DNA from 2 places in the Sanguibacter antarcticus genome. Region 1 is predicted to be linked to the other one. Evidence: riboswitches for the same ligand, from Rfam matches in the RefSeq annotation. Region 1 holds a riboswitch; the other holds the start of a gene.
The links. Region 1 has a riboswitch for thiamine pyrophosphate ahead of thiC (phosphomethylpyrimidine synthase ThiC). Riboswitches for the same ligand answer to the same signal wherever they lie in the genome.
Positions count from the first base shown of each region.

Region 2: linked by a shared signal. The riboswitch ahead of thiD (bifunctional hydroxymethylpyrimidine kinase/phosphomethylpyrimidine kinase) and the one ahead of thiC (phosphomethylpyrimidine synthase ThiC) in region 1 are both predicted to bind thiamine pyrophosphate.

Region 1 is NZ_PDJG01000001.1:3,182,680-3,192,452, reverse strand. Features, by position in the region: gene ATL42_RS14585 (glycoside hydrolase family 3 C-terminal domain-containing protein) at 1-2,240, shown strand, start outside; gene ATL42_RS14580 (TetR/AcrR family transcriptional regulator) at 2,250-2,876, opposite strand; gene ATL42_RS14575 (DUF4190 domain-containing protein) at 2,992-3,762, shown strand; gene ATL42_RS14570 (septum formation family protein) at 3,945-4,568, shown strand; gene thiC (phosphomethylpyrimidine synthase ThiC) at 4,584-6,269, opposite strand; TPP riboswitch at 6,262-6,372, opposite strand; gene ATL42_RS14560 (hypothetical protein) at 6,525-6,845, shown strand; gene clpB (ATP-dependent chaperone ClpB) at 6,906-9,536, opposite strand; gene ATL42_RS14550 (LppM family (lipo)protein) at 9,772-9,773, shown strand, end outside.
Region 2 is NZ_PDJG01000001.1:1,422,251-1,432,023, reverse strand. Features, by position in the region: gene rpmI (50S ribosomal protein L35) at 94-288, shown strand; gene rplT (50S ribosomal protein L20) at 358-744, shown strand; gene ATL42_RS06455 (TrmH family RNA methyltransferase) at 815-1,675, shown strand; gene ATL42_RS06450 (amino acid permease) at 1,684-3,063, shown strand; gene pheS (phenylalanine--tRNA ligase subunit alpha) at 3,111-4,208, shown strand; gene pheT (phenylalanine--tRNA ligase subunit beta) at 4,208-6,793, shown strand; TPP riboswitch at 6,802-6,900, shown strand; gene thiD (bifunctional hydroxymethylpyrimidine kinase/phosphomethylpyrimidine kinase) at 6,892-7,752, shown strand; gene ATL42_RS06430 (hypothetical protein) at 7,740-7,988, opposite strand; gene ATL42_RS06425 (quinone oxidoreductase family protein) at 8,014-9,024, opposite strand; gene argC (N-acetyl-gamma-glutamyl-phosphate reductase) at 9,111-9,773, shown strand, end outside.

The DNA.
Region 1 (9,773 bases):
TCTGGACCACCACGCCGATCGAGCGTGCTGGCGTCCCGTCGATCATGGTCACCGACGGACCCCACGGGCTGCGCAAGCCGGTCGCCTCCGCGGACAACCCCGGGATCGGCGACAGCGTCCCCGCCACCTGCTTCCCCACAGCGGTCGCCCTCGCCTCCACGTGGGACACCGGGCTCCTGCACCGTGTAGGCGAGGCTCTCGGCAAGGAGACCCGCGCCAACGACGTCTCCGTCCTGCTCGGCCCCGGCATCAACATCAAGCGGTCCCCCCTGTGCGGGCGCAACTTCGAGTACTTCTCCGAGGACCCCGTCGTCTCGGGCGACCTGGCTGCCGCGCTCGTCCAGGGCATCCAGAGCCAAGGAGTCGGCACCTCGCTCAAGCACTTCGCGGTGAACAACCAGGAGACGGACCGCATGCGCGTGTCCGCGGACGTCGACGAGCGCACGCTCCGCGAGATCTACCTCGCGGGGTTCGAGCGCGTCGTGACCCAGGCCGCGCCCTGGACCGTCATGTGCTCCTACAACAAGATCAACGGCACGTACGCGTCCGAGAACCGTCGGCTGCTCACTGACGTGCTGCGCGACGAGTGGGGCTTCGACGGCGTCGTCGTGTCCGACTGGGGCGCCGTGAGCAACCGTGCGACTGCCCTCGCCGCTGGTCTCGACCTCGAGATGCCCTCCTCGGGGGACGTCACCGACGCCGCGGTCGTCGCAGCCGTCCGCGCCGGGGATCTCGACGAAGCAGTCCTCGACGCGGCCGTCCGTCGGCTCCTGACGCTCGTGCAGCGTGCCCAGCCGGCTGCCCAGAGCACAAGCACCTACGACGCGGCCGCGCACCACGCCCTCGCCCGCGAGGCCGCCGCCGACGCTGCCGTGCTCCTGAAGAACGACGCGGTCCCGTCCCTCGTCGCAGACCAGCCCGACGCTCCGATCCTGCCCCTGCGCGCCGACGACGCCTCCGGCATCGCCGTCCTCGGGGAGTTCGCCCGCACCCCCCGCTACCAGGGCGCCGGCTCCTCGCAGGTCCACCCCACGCGCCTCGACGCACCGCTCGACGCCGTCCGCGCGATCGCCGGCGCGGACATCCCGTTCGCGCCGGCGTTCGTGACCGACGCCGACCCGGACGAGGCGCGCGACCGAGCGCTCCTCGAGGAGGCTGTGGAGATCGCACGCACCGCGCAGACGGTCCTGCTCTTCCTCGGCCTGCCCGCCTCCTACGAGTCCGAGGGCTTCGACCGTCAGCACCTCGACCTCCCCGCCGAGCAGCTCGCCGTCCTGCGTGCGGTGGCCGCGGTCAACCCACGCATCGTGGTCGTCGTCGCCAACGGGGCCGCGGTGACGGTCGCCGGGTGGGAGCAGGACGCACCCGCGATCCTCGAGGCGTGGCTCGGCGGCCAGGCTGGTGGCAGCGCCGTCGCCGACCTGCTGTTCGGGGCCCGCACACCGTCGGGACGGCTCACCGAGACCATCCCGCTGCGCCTCGAGGACACCCCCGCGTTCGGGTCGTTCCCCGGAGAGCTCGGGCACGTCCGCTACGGCGAAGGCACCCTCGTCGGCTACCGCTACTACGACACCAAGGACGTCGCGGTCTCCTACCCGTTCGGCCACGGGCTCTCCTACACGACCTTCGACTACTCGACCCCGACCGCCACGGTCTCAGGGACAGGGACCGACGCGACCGTCCACGTCACCGTGACCGTCACGAACACCGGACCGGTCGCCGGTGCCGAGGTCGTCCAGGTCTACGTGGGCGACCCGCGCTCCCAGGTCCAGCGTCCGGTCCGCGAGCTCAAGGCGTTCACCAAGACGACCCTGCAGCCGGGCGAGCCTCAGGAGCTGCAGCTCGAGCTCGGTGCGCGCGACCTGTCCTACTGGCACACGACGCTCGACCGGTGGGTGCTCGAGGGCGGCGAGTTCGTCGTCTCGGTCGGGTCGTCCTCCCGTGACCTCCGTGGCGCCGTGAGCATCGACGTCGTCGGCGAGAGCCTCGCGGGGACGCTCACGCACTCCTCGACGTTCGCCGAGTGGATCGACCACCCCGTCGGTGGTCCGCTCATGCGCGCCGAGCTGGCGCGGCCCGAGACGAGCGGCGCCGACGCCGACGGCGCCCTCACGCTCGACGACGCGTCGATGCAGATGATCGACGACATGCCCGCACGCGTCATCGCCGGGTTCGACGGGATGCTCTTCGACCGCGAGGCGCTCGACCGTCTCGTCGCTGCAGCCGCTGCGCACGCGTGACGGGAGCGCTCAGCCGAGGAGGACGCTGAGGTAGCCCCGCAGGACGGCAGCCATGTCGACCTGCGGGCCCTCGCCCTCGCGCTCCAGGAGCCACTGCACCTGCAACCCGTCCATCAGTGCGACGACCGTCCGCGCACCGTCGCCGGGCGACGTCCCTGCACGCAGCCGCCCCGCGGCGGAGCGCTGCTCGAGCTCACCCGTCAGCTCGCTCACGAGATCGGCGTAGCGCCGCCGGAAGTACGCGTGCGCAGGGTGCTGAGCCGACGTGGCCTCGGCAGAGAGCGTGCAGAACAGCTCGACGATCCGCGGCCGCGCGGCGTTGCGCTCCGCGACCCGGGCGAGCGCCTCGAAGAAGTCCATCCCCGTCGCGCGGTCCGCCTCGATCGCGGCGCCGTCAACCTCGTCGCGGTGCGCCAGGACAGCCGCGAGGAGCGACTCCTTCGTCGGGAAGTGGTGGAGCAGCCCCGGGTGGGAGACGCCGGCGCGAGCCGCGATCTCACGCAACGACGCCGACCGGTAGCCGAGCTCGCCGAACAGTGCCGTGGCTGCGTCGAGGATCACCTCGCGCGTGGCGCGACCCTTCGCGTAGCCCCCTGAGCGAGGCGCTCGGCCGTCGGGCGCGGGCTTGCTGGACACCCTCGTACCTCCCGTCGTGCCTGGTAGACCGGGCGCCACCCGGCCGGGCGCTGGCTGCCCGGTCGACTCTATCCCTGACGGCCGTGCACCCGTGCGCCCTCGGTAGGGTGTGCCCATGACCACTGTGGGTTCGTCAGGGCCGCAGTACCGCGCCTCGCCATACCCGCAGCCCCCCGGGAGCCCACCGAGCGGGCCCTTCGCACCCGCGCATCCTCCGGCCTCCGGCCCGGGAGCCCGCAACGGGCTGGCCGTCGCGGCCGCCGCCGTGCCCGTGGCGTCGCCGGTCGTCGGCGGGATGCTCGGCATGGTCCTGGGGGCCGTCGCCCTCCACCAGCTCCGCCGTGCACGACGAGCCGGCGTGCCGCAGCGCGGGAGAGCCCTCGCCCTCACGGGGATCGTCCTCGGCGCCCTCGTCACCGCCGCCTGGGTCGCCGCGACCTGGTACGTCGTGTGGGCGGTGCAGCTGAGCGACCGCGGCGAGGCGAACGCTGATCCCGCAGACGTCGCCGCGCCCGTGGAGATCCTCTTCGTCGACGTCAACCCTGGGCACTGCCTCGACCTTCCGCCCTTCGGTGCGGCTCGGGTGACGGTCATGCCGTGCGACCTCCCGCACGACGCCGAGCTGGTCGCGATGATCCCCGTCCAGCTCGGCCCCGACGGCACCTACCCCGGCCTCGGCTCGATGCGACGCGAAGGCAGCGCCCTGTGCGTCGCGACGCTCGCCGCCCTGCCGACGACGTCCGCCAGCCTCTTCGAGCCGTTCGCCCTCGCTCCGCCCGAAGACGTGTGGAACGACGACCACCACGAGGTCTGGTGCTTCGCGACGTCCCGGCACGGACCCGTCACCGGGCGGATCGCCGACGACGACGTCGCGCTCGCCAGGTGACCCGCCCCCGGTACTAGTCTTGGACGCATCCTGGCTGGTCCGTGCTCCGACGGACACCGATCGACGACGGACTCAGATCAAAGGTGGCAGCGACCGTGAGCTCAGTACCCCCACCCCCACCCGGACCGTCTGACGAGCACCCCGCCCCGGCGGCCGCGCTGCCGCCAGTTCCGCCTCCGCCCATGCCGTCTCCCACACCCTCTCCCACGCCTCCTGCCACGGTGCCGCGTGCTCCGTCGCAGCCCGGTTACGACCCGTCGACCTTCCACGCACCCGCATGGGACGGCCAGGCAGGTGGACCGTCGTGGGGCGCACAGCCCGCGCCGGAGCGGCGTTCGCGAGCGCTCCTCGTCGGTCTCTCCGGGGTCGTCGTGCTCGCCGTCGTCGCGGTCGGTGCGTACCTGGCGTTCTTCGCGGACCGGAGCGTGGACCTGCTCGACGCAGAGGTCGGCGAGAGCGTCGAGGCGTACGCCCAGCAGGTTGTCGTGGGGAACTGCATCGAGTCGCTCCCGAGCGACGGTGCGGTGGGCTCCGTCACGGTCGTGCCGTGCGACGAAGCCCACCAGTCACAGGTGATCGGTGCACGGAAGTACTCGACCAGCACCGACTTCCCGGGCACCGACGAGGTCACCTCGGCGACAGCCGAGAAGTGCACCACAGGGGCGATCGACGCGCCCGACGTCGACCTCTCGGCCATCACGCTCAGCGTGTGGGCACCGACCGAGGACTCGTGGAGCGAGGGCGACCGCCAGGGCCTGTGCATCGCGAGCGTCCCGGACACCCTGGACACGAGCCTTCTCGACTGACGGGCGCGCCCTCGCTCAGGCCGGCGAGACCGGCAGGTAGACGCGGGAGCCGTTCTCCTCGAACTGCTTCGACTTCTCGGCCATGCCGGCCTCGATGGCGTCGACCGTCGTCAGGCCGTTCGCCTCCGCATAGGCGCGGACGTCCGCGGAGATCCGCATCGAGCAGAATTTCGGGCCGCACATCGAGCAGAAGTGCGCCGTCTTGGCTGGTTCCGCCGGGAGCGTCTCGTCGTGGAAGGCCCGCGCGGTGTCCGGGTCGAGGGACAGCGCGAACTGGTCGTGCCAGCGGAACTCGAACCGCGCCCGGGACAGCGCGTCGTCGCGTTCCTGCGCACGCGGGTGCTCCTTGGCGAGGTCGGCGGCGTGCGCCGCGATCTTGTACGTGATGACGCCCGTCTTGACGTCGTCCCGGTCGGGGAGGCCCAGGTGCTCCTTGGGCGTGACGTAGCAGAGCATCGCGGTGCCGGCCTGCGCGATCATCGCTGCGCCGATGGCCGACGTGATGTGGTCGTACGCCGGTGCGATGTCGGTGGCGAGCGGGCCGAGCGTGTAGAAGGGCGCCTCCTCGCAGAGCTCCTCCTCGAGCCGGACGTTCTCGACGATCTTGTGCATGGGCACGTGGCCCGGTCCTTCGATCATCACCTGGACGCCGTGGGACTTGGCGATCGTCGTCAGCTCGCCGAGGGTCCGGAGCTCCGCGAACTGGGCCGCGTCGTTGGCGTCCGCGATGGAGCCGGGGCGCAGACCGTCACCGAGCGAGAACGTCACGTCGTAGCTGCGCAGGATGTCGCAGAGCTCGCTGAAGTGCGTGTAGAGGAACGACTCCCGGTGGTGCGCGAGGCACCACGCCGCCATGATCGCGCCGCCGCGCGAGACGATCCCGGTGACGCGCTGCGCCGTGAGCGGGATGTACCGCAGGAGGACGCCCGCGTGCACGGTCACATAGTCGACGCCCTGCTCGCACTGCTCGATGACGGTGTCGCGGTAGACCTCCCAGGTGAGCGCCGCGGGGTCGCCCTTGACCTTCTCGAGGGCCTGGTAGATCGGCACCGTCCCCACGGGGATGGGCGAGTTCCGCAGGATCCACTCGCGCGTCTCGTGGATGTCCTTGCCGGTCGAGAGGTCCATGAGGGTGTCGGCGCCCCAGCGGGCGGCCCACACCATCTTCTCGACCTCTTCCTCGATGCTCGACGTCACCGCGGAGTTGCCGATGTTCGCGTTGATCTTCACGGCGAACGCCTTGCCGATGATCATCGGCTCGACCTCGGGGTGGTTCCGGTTCGCGGGGATGACGGCCCGACCGCGGGCGACCTCCGAGCGGACGAGCTCGACATCCACGCCCTCGCGGGCGGCGACGAACCGCATCTCGTCGGTGACGATGCCTGCCTTCGCCCACGCGAGCTGGGTGCTCACGCCCTCCGCGGGAGCCGGCCGGGTCCATGCGTGCCGCGGCTGGGGCAGGCCCGCGAGGAGATCGATCGGCGGCGCGTCGGGAGAGTCGTCTGTGTACGGGCCCGACGTGTCGTAGAGGTCGAGGTGCTCGCCGTTGCTGAGGTTCACGCGGCGGAGCGGGACGGTCAGACCAGGAGCGCCGGGGACCTCCGCGTAGTGCTTGGAGGAGCCGGCGATGGGCCCGGTGGTCACCGTGCGGTGTTCTGCAGATGGTGCTGAGGACGCGCGTGCGTCGTCGACGATGTTCATCGATCATTCTCCCTACGTCGGCATGACCCGAACAGGTTCGAACGGTCGGTGGCGCGTGAGCCACCCTCTCAGCTCGTTGCTACGAGCTCCCGTGGGTATGTGGTTGTGCAGCCAGGCTACCTCACGATCCCCGTCGGCAAACCGTGACAAACCTCTCGATGTGCGGCGTGTCCGCAGGATCGCTGCCAGCGCCGGGTCCTACGGTCGTCTCGAGGCACGACGACGTGTCTCGACACGGCTCGCAGGGGAGAAGAGATGAAGCACAGACGCTTGGTCGCAGCACTGACGGTCGTCCTCGTAGCGTCCTCGGTCGCGACAGCATCGAGCGCCGCCGCTGCCGGGTGCACGGTCACGACATCGAGGTCGTCGACGTGGACCAAGGTGGAGGCGCGCTCCGGATGCCTCAACGTGCAGGCACGCATCGACAAGTACGTCTCCGGGTCGGGGATCCGCACCACCCTCGGCTACCAGGGCCCCACGCTCTCGGTCGCGGTCGACTACTCCGGCGTCTGGTCGGGCGCCTACTACCGCACCCGCAGCACGGCCGGCACGTGGACGGGCTGGATCTCGTTCTGACGGCGGGGGCGCTGGGCGCTCGATGCCTGCGGCCCCCGTCGTCGATCGTCGGTCGTCGGCTCAGTCGACCGTGAGCGTGAGGTGGGCGGCCTCGCCCGTGGGCTCGGGCCCAGGTGCGGGGCGGTCCACCACCACGGTGGAGCCGTCGATCACGTCGCCCGAGAGGATCGACCGAGCCAGCTTGTCCCCGATCTCGCGCTGGACGAGGCGACGCAGCGGGCGGGCACCGTACGCCGGGTCGAACCCTTCGATCGCGAGCCACTCGCGCGCCGACGGCGTCACCTCGAGCGAGATCCGACGACCGGTCAGCCGGCCTGCCAGCTCCCGGACCTGGATGTCGACGATCCGACCCAGCTCGTCGAGGCCCAGCGCGTCGAAGAGCACGACCTCGTCGAGCCGGTTGAGGAACTCCGGCTTGAAGGCTTCGCGGACCGTCGACATGACGGCGGCCCGCCTCGCCGCCTCGTCGAGCAACGGGTCGACGAGAAACTGCGCCCCGAGGTTCGACGTGAGGACGAGGATGACGTTGCGGAAGTCGACCGTGCGGCCCTGGCCGTCCGTGAGACGTCCGTCGTCGAGCACCTGGAGGAGGATGTCGAAGACCTCCGGGTGCGCCTTCTCCACCTCGTCGAGGAGCAGGACCGAGTACGGCCGACGGCGGACGGCCTCCGTCAGCTGGCCGCCCTCCTCGTAGCCGACGTACCCGGGAGGGGCACCGACGAGCCGCGCGACGCTGTGCTTCTCGGAGTACTCCGACATGTCGATGCGCACCATGGCGTGCTCGTCGTCGAAGAGGAAGTCTGCGAGCGCCTTCGCGAGCTCGGTCTTACCGACGCCCGTCGGGCCGAGAAAGAGGAACGAGCCCGTGGGGCGGTCGGGGTCGGACACTCCTGCTCGGGCGCGCCGGACTGCGTCCGAGACGACGGAGACCGCGGTCTTCTGACCGATGAGCCGCTGCCCGATGGCGTCTTCCATGGAGAGGAGCTTTTCGCTCTCGCCCTGCAGGAGCCGTCCGGCCGGGATACCGGTCCAGGCGGCGACGACCTCGGCGATCTCGTCCGCGTCGACCCGGTCGCCGACGAGCCGCGGCGGGCGCCCTTCGGCGGAGGACTCGGCGTCCTCGACGCGCTCGGCGCGCTCCGCGTCGGCGAGCTCGCGCTCGAGCGAGGGGAGGTCTCCGTAGCGGATGCGCGAGGCGGTCTCGAGGTCGCCTTCCCGTTCGGCTCGCTCCTGCTGGGACTGGAGCTCGTCCTTCTTCTTGCGCAGCTCACCGACCCTGTTGAAGCCGCCCTTCTCGGACTCCCACCGGGCGTTGAGCGCGGCGAGCTCTTCGCGGCGGTCGGCGAGGGTGGCCTGCAGCTCGGTGAGGCGCTGCTTCGACCCGTCGTCGTCGGACTTGTCGAGCGCGAGCTCTTCCATCTCGAGGCGTGTCACTGCACGGCGGAGCGTGTCGATCTCGACCGGGGAGGAGTCCATCTCCATGCGCAGGCGGGACGCGGCCTCGTCGACGAGGTCGATGGCCTTGTCCGGGAGCTGGCGCCCGGTGATGTAGCGGTCGGAGAGCGTCGCGGCGGCGACGAGCGCGGCGTCCGAGATGGTGACGCGGTGGTGGGCCTCGTAGCGGGACGTGAGTCCGCGCAGGATGGCGATGGTGTCCTCGACGGACGGTTCGCCGACGTAGACCTGCTGGAACCGACGCTCGAGGGCGGGGTCCTTCTCGATCCGCTCGCGGTACTCGTCGAGCGTGGTCGCTCCGACGAGCCGCAGCTCGCCGCGCGCGAGCATGGGCTTGAGCATGTTCCCGGCATCCATCGATCCGTCGCCGCTACCGCCCGCGCCGACGACGGTGTGCAGCTCGTCGATGAAGGTGACGACCTCGCCGTCGGATCCTTTGATCTCTTCGAGGACGGCCTTGAGCCGCTCTTCGAAGTCGCCGCGGTACTTCGCGCCCGCGACCATCGCTGCGAGGTCGAGGGAGATGAGCCGCTTGCCCTTGAGCGAGTCGGGGACGTCGCCGTCCACGATCCGCTGGGCGAGCCCTTCGACGACGGCCGTCTTGCCGACGCCGGGCTCTCCGATGAGGACGGGGTTGTTCTTGGTCCGGCGGGAGAGGACCTGCACGACCCTGCGGATCTCTGCGTCACGCCCGATGACCGGGTCGAGCTTGCCGTCCCTCGCTGCCTCGGTGAGGTCGACGCCGTACTGGGCGAGCGCCTTGTACGTGCCCTCGGGGTTCGGCGAGGTGACGCGCTTGTCGCCGCGGACGACGGGGATCGCGGTGGCGAGCGCGTCGCGCGTGACTCCGGCGCGCCGCAGGATGTCGGCAGCGGACGACGGGGCTGCGGCGACGCCGAGGAGGAGGTGCTCGGTCGAGAGGTACTCGTCGTCGAGCGTGGCAGCCTCGGTGCGCGCGCGCTGGAGCACCGACGACAGGGCGGCGGAGACGGTCGGCTTGGTGACCGCTGTGCCGCTCACGGTGGGGAGCGCGACGAGGGCGCGGCGGACGTCGGCCCCCACCGCCTGGGCATCGGCCCCGATCTCGGCGAGCAGACCCGGGGTGGTGCCTTCCGACTGGGCCACGAGGGCGGCGAGCAGGTGGAGTGGTTCGACCTGCGGGTTGCCTGCGGCCGTGGCCGTCTGGATCGCATCGCCGAGGGCGGCCTGGGAGAGGGTCGTCAGATTTCCGTCCATCGAATCTCCATGTGTCTTTCTGTGAGCTGCGACTGGTTCTAAAGTTGAGCGTAGTCCACTCAACCCGAGTTCTCCACCGCGAAGGTGTCGCCTTTCTCCAGGTTCGCCCTGGGGAGAACTCCCCCGTCACCTGCGATCTGCTGACAGTCGCCGCGCGGCCGTGGCACAGTTCGTCGAGGAAGAGCGAGGCCCACGAGGGCACGCCTCCTGACCGCGCCGAGGGAGAACCGCCCGCAT
Region 2 (9,773 bases), 1.8 Mb from region 1:
AGACCTCACCGAGCTGGCACCTACCGGTCCCAGCCCGACATACGTCAAGCATCGAACGTGACGCCTGACCAGACCCAAGGAGAAGCGGCAGCCATGCCGAAGAACAAGACTCACTCCGGCGCCAAGAAGCGGTTCCGCACCACCGGCGGTGGAAAGATCATGCGCGAGCAGGCTGGCATGCGTCACCTGCTCGAGCACAAGTCGAGCCGGCGCACCCGCCGTCTGTCCTCCGACCAGGTTGTCAACGCTGCCGACGTCAAGAAGATCAAGAAGCTGCTCGGTAAGTGACCCACCTGACCGGGCCTCGCGGCTCGGTCGACGGACCACCATCCAGCCCCTAACTGCAAGGAGCATCACGTGGCACGCGTGAAGCGGGCGGTCAACGCCCAGAAGAAGCGTCGTACAACACTCGAGCGCGCCAGCGGCTACCGCGGTCAGCGCTCGCGTCTCTACCGCAAGGCGAAGGAGCAGGTCACTCACTCCCTCGTCTACTCCTACCGTGACCGCAAGGCCCGCAAGGGAGACTTCCGGAAGCTGTGGATCCAGCGCATCAACGCTGCGGCCCGCGCCGAGGGAATGACATACAACCGTCTCATCCAGGGCCTCAAGGCTGCTGGTGTCGAGGTCGACCGTCGCGTGCTCGCTGAGCTCGCTGTGAGCGACGTTGCAGCGTTCAACGCGCTCGTCAAGGTCGCCAAGGCTGCTCTCCCTGAGGACGTCAACGCCCCCAGGAACGCAGCCTGAGCCAGTCGTTGCACGGTCACGGCGCTCGTCGCTGTGCCGGACCACGACAGACTTCCAGGACGCCCGGACGATGACTGAGCTGACGAACTCCCGCAGTGAGCGGGTGCGGTCGGTACGGTCGTTGGCCGGGCGTTCTGCGCGTTCCCGGACCAACAGGTTCCTCGTCGAGGGACCGCAGGGTGTACGTGAGGCGGTCGCGTTCGTTCCTGCACGGATCCGCGACGTGTACGTCTCGGCTGCGGCCGACGCGCGCTACGACGAGATCACCGGCAGCGCGCGCGCCCTCGACCTCCGCGTGCATCGTGTGAGCGACGAGGTGCTCGCAGCGATGAGCCCCGACGCACAGGGGATTCTCGCGGTGGTGGAGCAGAGCGCGACGACCGCAGGGACCGGCAGCACAGAGCACCTCCTTCTGGAGCAGCTGCGCACGGCCCCGCGCCTGGTCGCGGTGCTCTCGAACGTTCGCGACCCTGGGAACGCGGGAACCGTGATCCGTGCGGCGGACGCCGCCGGTGCTGACCTCGTGGTGCTCGCCGGCGAGAGCGTCGACATCTACAACCCCAAGGTCGTCCGGTCGACTGCAGGGTCGCTGTTCCACCTGCCTGTCCTGACCGGGATCACCGTGAGCGCGCTCGTGGGGGCGCTGCAGGCGAACGGGCTCCTGGTGCTGGCCGCCGACGGGTCGGGTGACCTCGATCTCGACGACCTCCTCGACGTCGCAGGTCCGGACGGTCGCCGGGCCGCAGGGACCCCGGACCTGGCCGGCGCGACGGCCTGGGTGTTCGGGAACGAGGCCTGGGGCCTGCGCGCGGACGAGCGTGCTCTCGCCGACGCCGTCGTCCGGGTGCCGCTCCGCGGCAAGGCCGAGTCGCTCAACCTCGCGACGGCGGCCACGGTCTGCCTGTACGCCAGCGCTCGCGCTCAGCGCTAGGAGCGACGATGGCATCGGAGCAGCACCTCTCCTCGGGGCTCAAGGTGCGCCACCTGACGATGATGGGTCTGGGGTCGGCCATCGGCGCAGGCCTCTTCCTCGGGACGGGCCAGGGGATCAAGGCCGCAGGCCCGGCCGTCCTCGTGTCGTACATGGTCGCCGGTCTCCTCGTCATCATGCTCATGCGCATGCTCGCCGAGATGGCGTCGGCCATGCCGTCGAGCGGCGCCTTCTCGATGTACGCAGAGATCGGCATCGGTCGATGGGCCGGATTCACGATGGGCTGGCTCTACTGGATCATGCTCGTCATGGTCCTCGGTGTGGAGATTACCGGTGCGTCCCAGATCGTCCACGGCTGGCTGCCCGGTGTCCCGCAGTGGCTCGTCGCGCTCGTCGTGGTGGCATTCTTCGCCGTCGTGAACCTGTCCGGTGTCCGCAGCTTCGGTGAGTTCGAGTTCTGGTTCGCGGCGATCAAGGTCGCTGCGATCGGCGCGTTCCTCGTCGTCGGCGTGCTGCTCCTCACGGGAGTCGTCGACGTCCCGTCGGCTGTCGGCATCACACCGATGCTCGACGACGGCGGGTTCGCACCGAAGGGCGTCGCCGGGATCGCGGCCGGGCTCTTGGCGGTCGTCTTCGCGTTCGGCGGGATCGAGATCGTCACCATCGCGGCGGCCGAGGCCGAGGATCCTCAGCGCAGCATCGCCCGCGCGGCGGCGAGCACCGTCTGGCGCATCCTGCTCTTCTACATCGGCTCGGTCGCCGTCATGGTTCTCGTCCTGCCGTGGGACTCGCAGCGTCTGCTCCAGGGACCCTTCGTCGCGGTCCTCGAGTTCGCCGGCCTGGAGGCCGCGGCGACGATCATGGAGGTCGTGGTCGTCGTCGCGCTGCTCTCCGCCTTCAATGCCAACGTCTACGGCACGTCGCGCATGATCTTCTCGCTCTCCCAGCGCGACGACGGCGCGCAGATGTTCCTTCACGTCTCCCGGCGCGGCGTCCCTGATGTCGCGGTGTGGACGTCCATCGTCTTCGGGCTCGTGTCCGTGGCGCTCAACGCCTGGCTCCCGGACGCGATCCTCGGCATCCTCCTCAACGCTGTCGGCGCGAGCCTCCTGGTCATGTGGGTCCTCATCGCAGTGTCTGAGCTGCGCCTGCGACCTCGCCTCGAGGAGCAAGGGCTGCTCATCGTCCGTATGTGGGGGTACCCCTACCTCACGTGGGCGACGATCGCCGGGCTCGGCGGGGTCGGGGTGCTCATGCTCTTCGACGAGACTGCGCGCCGACAGCTCGCCGCGACAGCCGGTCTGGTCGTGGTGGTGGTCGCGTCGTACTTCGTCCGACGTGCGGTCACGAGCCGATATCCGGCTCGTGCACCGAAGGGGCGCGCATAGAATCTTCAGGGCCGCTCGGCTCAACCCCCTCCGCTCGGAAGGTCAGCATGTCCACCCCTGCAGCGCCCGATCCCGCCGTCCCGCCGTTCTCTCCTCTCGACTCGACCGCGGTCGAGTCCGCCGTCCGTGCGGCGCTCACCGCGGTGCTGGAGGCTCAAGACCTCGACGAGCTCAAGGCTGTGCGGATCGCGCACACGGGGGACCGCAGCCCGATCGCGCTCGCGAACCGTGAGATCGGTCGTCTGGCACCTGCTGAGAAGGCCGTCGCCGGCAAGCTTCTCGGCCCTGCCCGTGGGCGGATCTCCACGGCGTTGGCCACACGTCAGGTCGAGCTCGACGCCGAGCGTGCCGCACGGGTCCTCGTCGAGGAGTCTGTCGACGTGACGCTCCCTCCTGTGCGCCGCGCACCCGGGGCACGGCATCCGCTCGAGGCGCTCCAGGAGCGTGTCGGAGACTTCTTCGTCTCGATGGGCTGGGAGATCGCCGACGGCCCGGAGGTCGAGGCCGAGTGGTTCAACTTCGACGCCCTGAACTTCGGGCCGGACCACCCCGCACGTCAGATGCAGGACACGTTCTTCGTCGCAGGTGCGGCTGGTGAGGACCAGAGCTTGACCACGGAGTCCCATCTCGTCCTGCGCACGCACACCTCTCCGGTCCAGGCGCGGACCCTGCTCGAGCGTGAGCTCCCTGTCTACGTCGCGTGCCCGGGCAAGGTCTTCCGCACCGATGCGCTCGACGCGACCCACACGCCCGTCTTCCACCAGGTGGAAGGTCTCGCAGTCGACAAGGGCCTGACCATGGCTCACCTGTTCGGCACGCTCGACCACTTCGCGAAGGCGATGTTCGGGCCAGAGGCCAAGACACGCCTGCGCCCGTCGTTCTTCCCGTTCACGGAGCCGAGCGCAGAGCTCGACCTGTGGTTCCCGCAGAAGAAGGGGGGCGCCGGCTGGATCGAGTGGGGCGGGTGCGGCATGGTCAACCCCAACGTGCTCCTCGCGGCGGGCATCGACCCGACCGTGTACTCGGGGTTCGCCTTCGGCATGGGGATCGAACGGACCCTCATGCTGCGCCACGGGATCGCTGACATGCACGACATGGTCGAGGGCGACATCCGCTTCTCCCAGCACTTCGGAATGGACATCTGATGCCGAACATCGCACTCTCCTGGCTCGGAGAGCACGTCGAGCTGCCCGTGGGCCTGACCGCGACAGAGCTGGCCGCCGCGCTCGTGCGGGTGGGGCTCGAGGAGGAGGGGGTCCGGTCGAGCGGCGTCACGGGACCGCTCGTCGTCGGACGGATCGTCTCGCTCGAGAAGGAGCCTCAGAAGAACGGCAAGGTCATCAACTGGTGCCAGGTCGACGTCGGCGGGCACAACGTCCTCGACGACTCTGGCCTGCCGACGGTCCCGCGCGGGATCGTCTGCGGTGCGCACAACTTCGTCGTCGACGACCTCGTCGTCGTCGCGCTGTCCGGTGCGGTGCTTCCTGGACCGTTCCCGATCGCGTCACGCAAGACGTACGGACACCTGTCGGACGGGATGATCTGCTCCCAGAGCGAGCTCGGGCTGGGCGACGACCACGACGGGATCATCGTCTTGGAGCGGCTCGGCTACTCTGCGGCGACGGGGCACGACGTGACGCCGGGCGCGGACGCGCTCGCGCTGCTGGGGCTCGACGAAGAGGTCCTCGAGATCAACGTCACGCCGGACCGGGGATACTGCTTCTCGATGCGAGGGGTCGCCCGTGAGTACGCACACTCGACGGGTGCAGCGTTCACCGACCGTGGTCTGCCGACGGCAGCGGTCCCTGCAGCGACGGCGACCGGGTTCCGCGTAGAGGTCTCGGACGACGGTCCGGTCAACGGGATCACCGGGTGCGACGCGTTCGTCACCCGTATCGTCCGGGGTGTTGCCGCGTCCGCTCCTTCGCCGGCCTGGATGCAGCGTCGGCTCGCCCAGGCCGGGATGCGGCCGATCTCGCTCGCCGTCGACGTGACGAACTACGTCATGCTCGATCTCGGGCAGCCGCTGCACGCCTACGACCTGGCGACCGTGGCCGAACCTGTCGTCGTCCGCCGGGCTGTCGAGGGTGAACGCCTGGTGACGCTCGACGGTGCGGACAGGGCCCTGAGCCCTGAGGACCTCCTCATCACCGACAGCCCGTCCGGCGACCGCGGTGCCCGGGTCCTCGGCCTGGCAGGCGTCATGGGTGGTGCCGAGACCGAGGTCACGGCCGCGACGACGGACGTGCTCGTCGAGGCCGCCCACTTCGATCCCATCTCTGTCGCCCGCACGGCACGTCGGCACAAGCTGCCGAGCGAAGCCGCGAAGAGGTTCGAGCGCGGTGTCGATCCACGGCTGGCGGCAGTAGCCGCCCAGCGTGTCGTAGAGCTCCTCGTCGAGCTCGGTGGTGGCACGGCCGACGACGCTGTGAGCGTGCTCGACGTGGTGCTGCCAGCAACGACGATCCGGTTTGCGCTGGACGAGCCTGAACGTCTCGTCGGTGTCGCGTACACGCCGGACCAGGTGCGTACGGTCCTCACGGAGATCGGGTGCGAGGTCGCGCCGGTCGCCGGCGAGCCGCGTCTCGTCGACGTCGTGGCACCGAGCTGGAGGTCGGACCTCGTCGGTTCTGCTGAGCTCGTCGAGGAGGTCGCGCGGCTCGTCGGGTACGACGCGATCCCGTCGATCCTTCCTGCTGCGCCAGCCGGGCGGGGCCTGACCTCGAACCAGCGGGTCCGTCGGAGCGTCGCGCGCGCTCTGGCTGAGGACGGGTACGTCGAGACGTTGAGCTACCCGTTCGTCGGTCGAGCGCAGCACGACGAGCTCGGTCTTGCACCCGACGACGCGCGGCGGACCGCCCTCGTCCTGGCGAACCCGATGTCTGCCGAGAAGAACGAGATGCGCACGAACCTTCTGGTGACGCTTCTCGACACCGCACGTCGCAACGTCGCGCGCGGGCAGAGCGACCTCGCGCTGTTCGAGATCGGTCTCGTGACCCGGCCGCGACCTGGCGCACCCGCCGCGCCGCTCTTTCCGGGGGCTGTGCGTCCCTCCGCAGAGCAGCTCGCCGAGATCGACGCCGCGGTTCCCGACCAGCCTCGTCGGGTCGCCGGGGTGCTGTGCGGACAGCGTGACCTCGCCGGGTGGTGGGGACCAGGGCGCCCCGCCGACTGGACGGACGCCGTCGCAGGAGCGCGCCTCGTCGCGGAACGGGTGGGGGTCGAGGTCACGGTGACGAGCGATGCCGACCACGCGCCGTGGCACCCGGGGCGCTGCGCGCGCCTCGAGCTCGTAGACGGGACCGTGGTCGGCCACGCCGGCGAGCTGCACCCGAAGGCGGTCGAGGAGCTCAGCCTCCCTGCCCGTGCGGTCGCGTTCGAGGTGGATCTCGACGTGCTGCTCGCCGCGGCTGCGACCGAGCCGCTCCAGGGGACGACCGTCTCGACCTTCCCCCTCGCGAAGGAAGACCTCGCGCTCGTCGTCGATGCCGACGTGCCTGCACAGCGGGTCTTCGACGCGGTCGAGGAGGGCGCAGGGCCGCTGCTCGAGGAGCTGCGCCTCTTCGACGTGTTCGTCGGAGAGCAGGTGGGTGAGGGCAAGAAGTCGCTCGCGTTCTCGTTGCGGCTGCGTGGAGCCGATCGCACGCTCACGGCGGCGGACACAGCAGCCGTCCGTGAGGCCGCTGTCGCCGAGGCACACCGTCAGGTAGGAGCCGTCCTGCGAGGTTGAGTATCGTCGTGAGCGACACGGGGTGCCCGCGCACGGTTCGGGCTGAGACCACACCCGTCGAACCTGATCTAGCTCGTACTAGCGAAGGGATGTCGCTCATGACGTCTGCCCCTGCTCGTCCCCGTGTCCTGAGCATCGCAGGGACCGATCCGACCGGTGGTGCCGGGATCCAGGCCGACCTCAAGTCGTTCGCGGCCCACGGTGCGTACGGCATGGCGGTCGTGACGGCGCTCGTCGCGCAGAACACCCGGGGGGTGCGCTCGTCGCACGTCCCGGGGGCGGACTTTCTGCGTGCGCAGCTCGAAGCAGTGAGCGACGACGTCGTCGTCGACGCGGTCAAGGTCGGGATGGTCGCGACGGCGGCGAACGCTGACGTGATCGCCGGGTGGCTCGCGGAGGTGCGCGTCCCGGTGGTGGTCGTCGACCCGGTGATGGTCGCGACGAGCGGGCACAGCCTGCTCGACGACGATGCACGGACGGCGCTGGTCCGGCTCCTCTCGAGGGCGGACCTCGTGACCCCGAACCTGGCCGAGCTGGCCGTCCTGGTCGACGAGCCGGCAGCTACCTCGTGGCAGGAGGCGGTCGCCCAGGGGATCCGCCTCGAAGCGACGGTCGGTGCTGCGGTTCTGGTGAAAGGCGGTCACCTCACAGGGGGACGCAGCCCAGACGCGCTGGTCGTCGACGGTGGGGTCGTCGAGCTCGATGCGCCTCGTGTGCGCACCACGAGCACGCACGGCACCGGGTGCTCGCTCTCCTCGGCTGTTGCTGCGCTCCAGCCGCGTCTCGGTTCCTGGGAGCAGAGCGTGCGTACGGCGAAGGCCTGGCTGACGGGCGCGCTGCGTGCAGGCGAGGGGCTGCAGGTCGGTCACGGACGTGGTCCGATCGATCACTTCCACCACGTCGAGGTGCTGGCCGGCGCTGCCCGGTACCCCTCGCCGCGAGGGGCTCAGGAGTCGTAGGAGCAGTCGTAGCCCGGAGGCAACCAGCGGAGGCCGGTCGTGATCTCGTCCACGGAGGTCCCTCGCGGTGCGTCGCGGTAGCACTCGTCGCGGGACTGGTCGAGACCGAACTTCAGGTACACCACGGCGCTGAGCGCGGTGACGAGGAGGACGAGGACGGTCAGCGTGGTCCGTGCGGCGCGCGACGGCCCGGGGTCTCGGTCCTCGTATCCGCCGTCGGCCCACGAGCTGTTCATGCTCTGAGGGTAGCTGGCTGGTGGGTCAGGGGAGGAGCAGGACCTTGCCGGTGGTCGAGCGAGACTCGAGGGCCGCGTGCGCCTGGGCTGCGTCGGCGAGCGGGTAGGTCGCGCCGATGCGTACCGAGAGAGCGCCGCTGCGCACTGCTGCGAAGACCTCGTCGGATCGTGAGACGAGCTCTTCTCGTGTGGCGACGTAGCTTCCGAGCGTCGGCCGGACCAGGTACACGGATCCGGCCGCGCTGAGACGCTGCGGGTCGAACGGGGGAACCTGTCCGGAGGAGCCGCCGAAGAGGACGAGCATCCCGCGGGAACGCAGCGACGCGAGCGATGCGTCGAACGTGTCCCTGCCGACGGAGTCGTAGGCGACGTGCACCCCGCGGCCGTCGGTGAGGCTGCGGACGATCGCTGGAAGGTCGGACGTCAGGTCCTCGAGGGTGTCGTACCTGATGACGTCGTGTGCTCCTGCGGCGCGCGAGAGGCGCTTTTTCGCGTCCGTCGAGACGGTGGTGATGACCCGGGCGCCTCGGGCGGTCGCGAGCTGGGTGAGGAGGAGGCCGACGCCGCCGGCGCCGGCGTGCAGCAGGACGTCGTCGCCGGGGGAGATCGGGTACGTCGACGTCGCGAGGTAGTGGGCGGTGAGTCCTTGCAGCGGGACGGCGGCCGCGGTACGCATGTCGACCTCGTCGGGGACGACGAGGAGTCGCTCGGCACGGACGATCACCTGGCTCGTGTACGAGCCGGGGGCGTCGCACCAGGCGACACGGTCGCCGACGGAGACGTCTGTGACACCTGTGCCGACAGCGGCGACGACGCCGGAGCCTTCCGAGCCCAGGACGCTCGGGTAGGTCGTCGGGTAGACCCCGGACCGAAGGTAGGTGTCGATGAAGTTCACGCCGACCGCGGCGACGTCGACGAGAGCCTCGCCCGGTCCGGCGACGGGAGCCGGTTCGTCGCGGTGCTCGAGGACCTCGACGCCGCCAGCACGCAGCGCGCGGACGACCTGTCGGGGGGCGGAGGGCGTGGTGTCGTTCATGGATCGTTCCTGTCCGTTATCGGTTCGATGTCCGTCGTCGGAGCCTATCGCGATAGGTGCATCATCTTCCGTCGGAGTGTATGGTTATGCACATGGTCTTCACGGTAGCGGTAGCAGGTGCGAGCGGATACGCCGGCGGCGAGACTCTCCGGCTCCTGAGCGGCCACCCGGAGATCCAGATCGGCACCCTCACTGCGCACTCCAACGCAGGCTCGGCGCTCGGTGAGCACCAGCCGCACCTCCGCGGCCTCGCCGGACGCATCCTCGAACCGACGACCGCAGAGAACCTGGCAGGCCACGACGTGGTCGTCCTGGCGCTGCCGCACGGAGCCTCGGGCGAGATCGCGTCGCTCCTGCCTGCTGACACGCTCGTCCTCGACCTCGGTGCCGACCACCGGCTCGTCGACCCGGCCGCCTGGACCGAGTTCTACGGCTCCGAGCACTCGGGAACGTGGCCCTACGGGCTGCCCGAGCTCCTGCTCGCCTCGGACGTGCACGGCGAGCGGGCCGTCACCAAGCAGCGAGAGAACCTCGCCGGGGCGCGTCGCATCGCCGTCCCCGGGTGCAACGTCACCGCAGTGACGCTCGGCCTCCAGCCCGGTGTAGCCGCCGGGATCATCGACGCACGAGACCTCGTCGCCGTGCTCGCCGTCGGCTACTCCGGGGCAGGCAAGAGCCTCAAGACGCACCTGCTCGCCTCCGAGGCGCTCGGCTCAGCGCAGGCCTACGGGGTCGGCGGCTCCCACCGG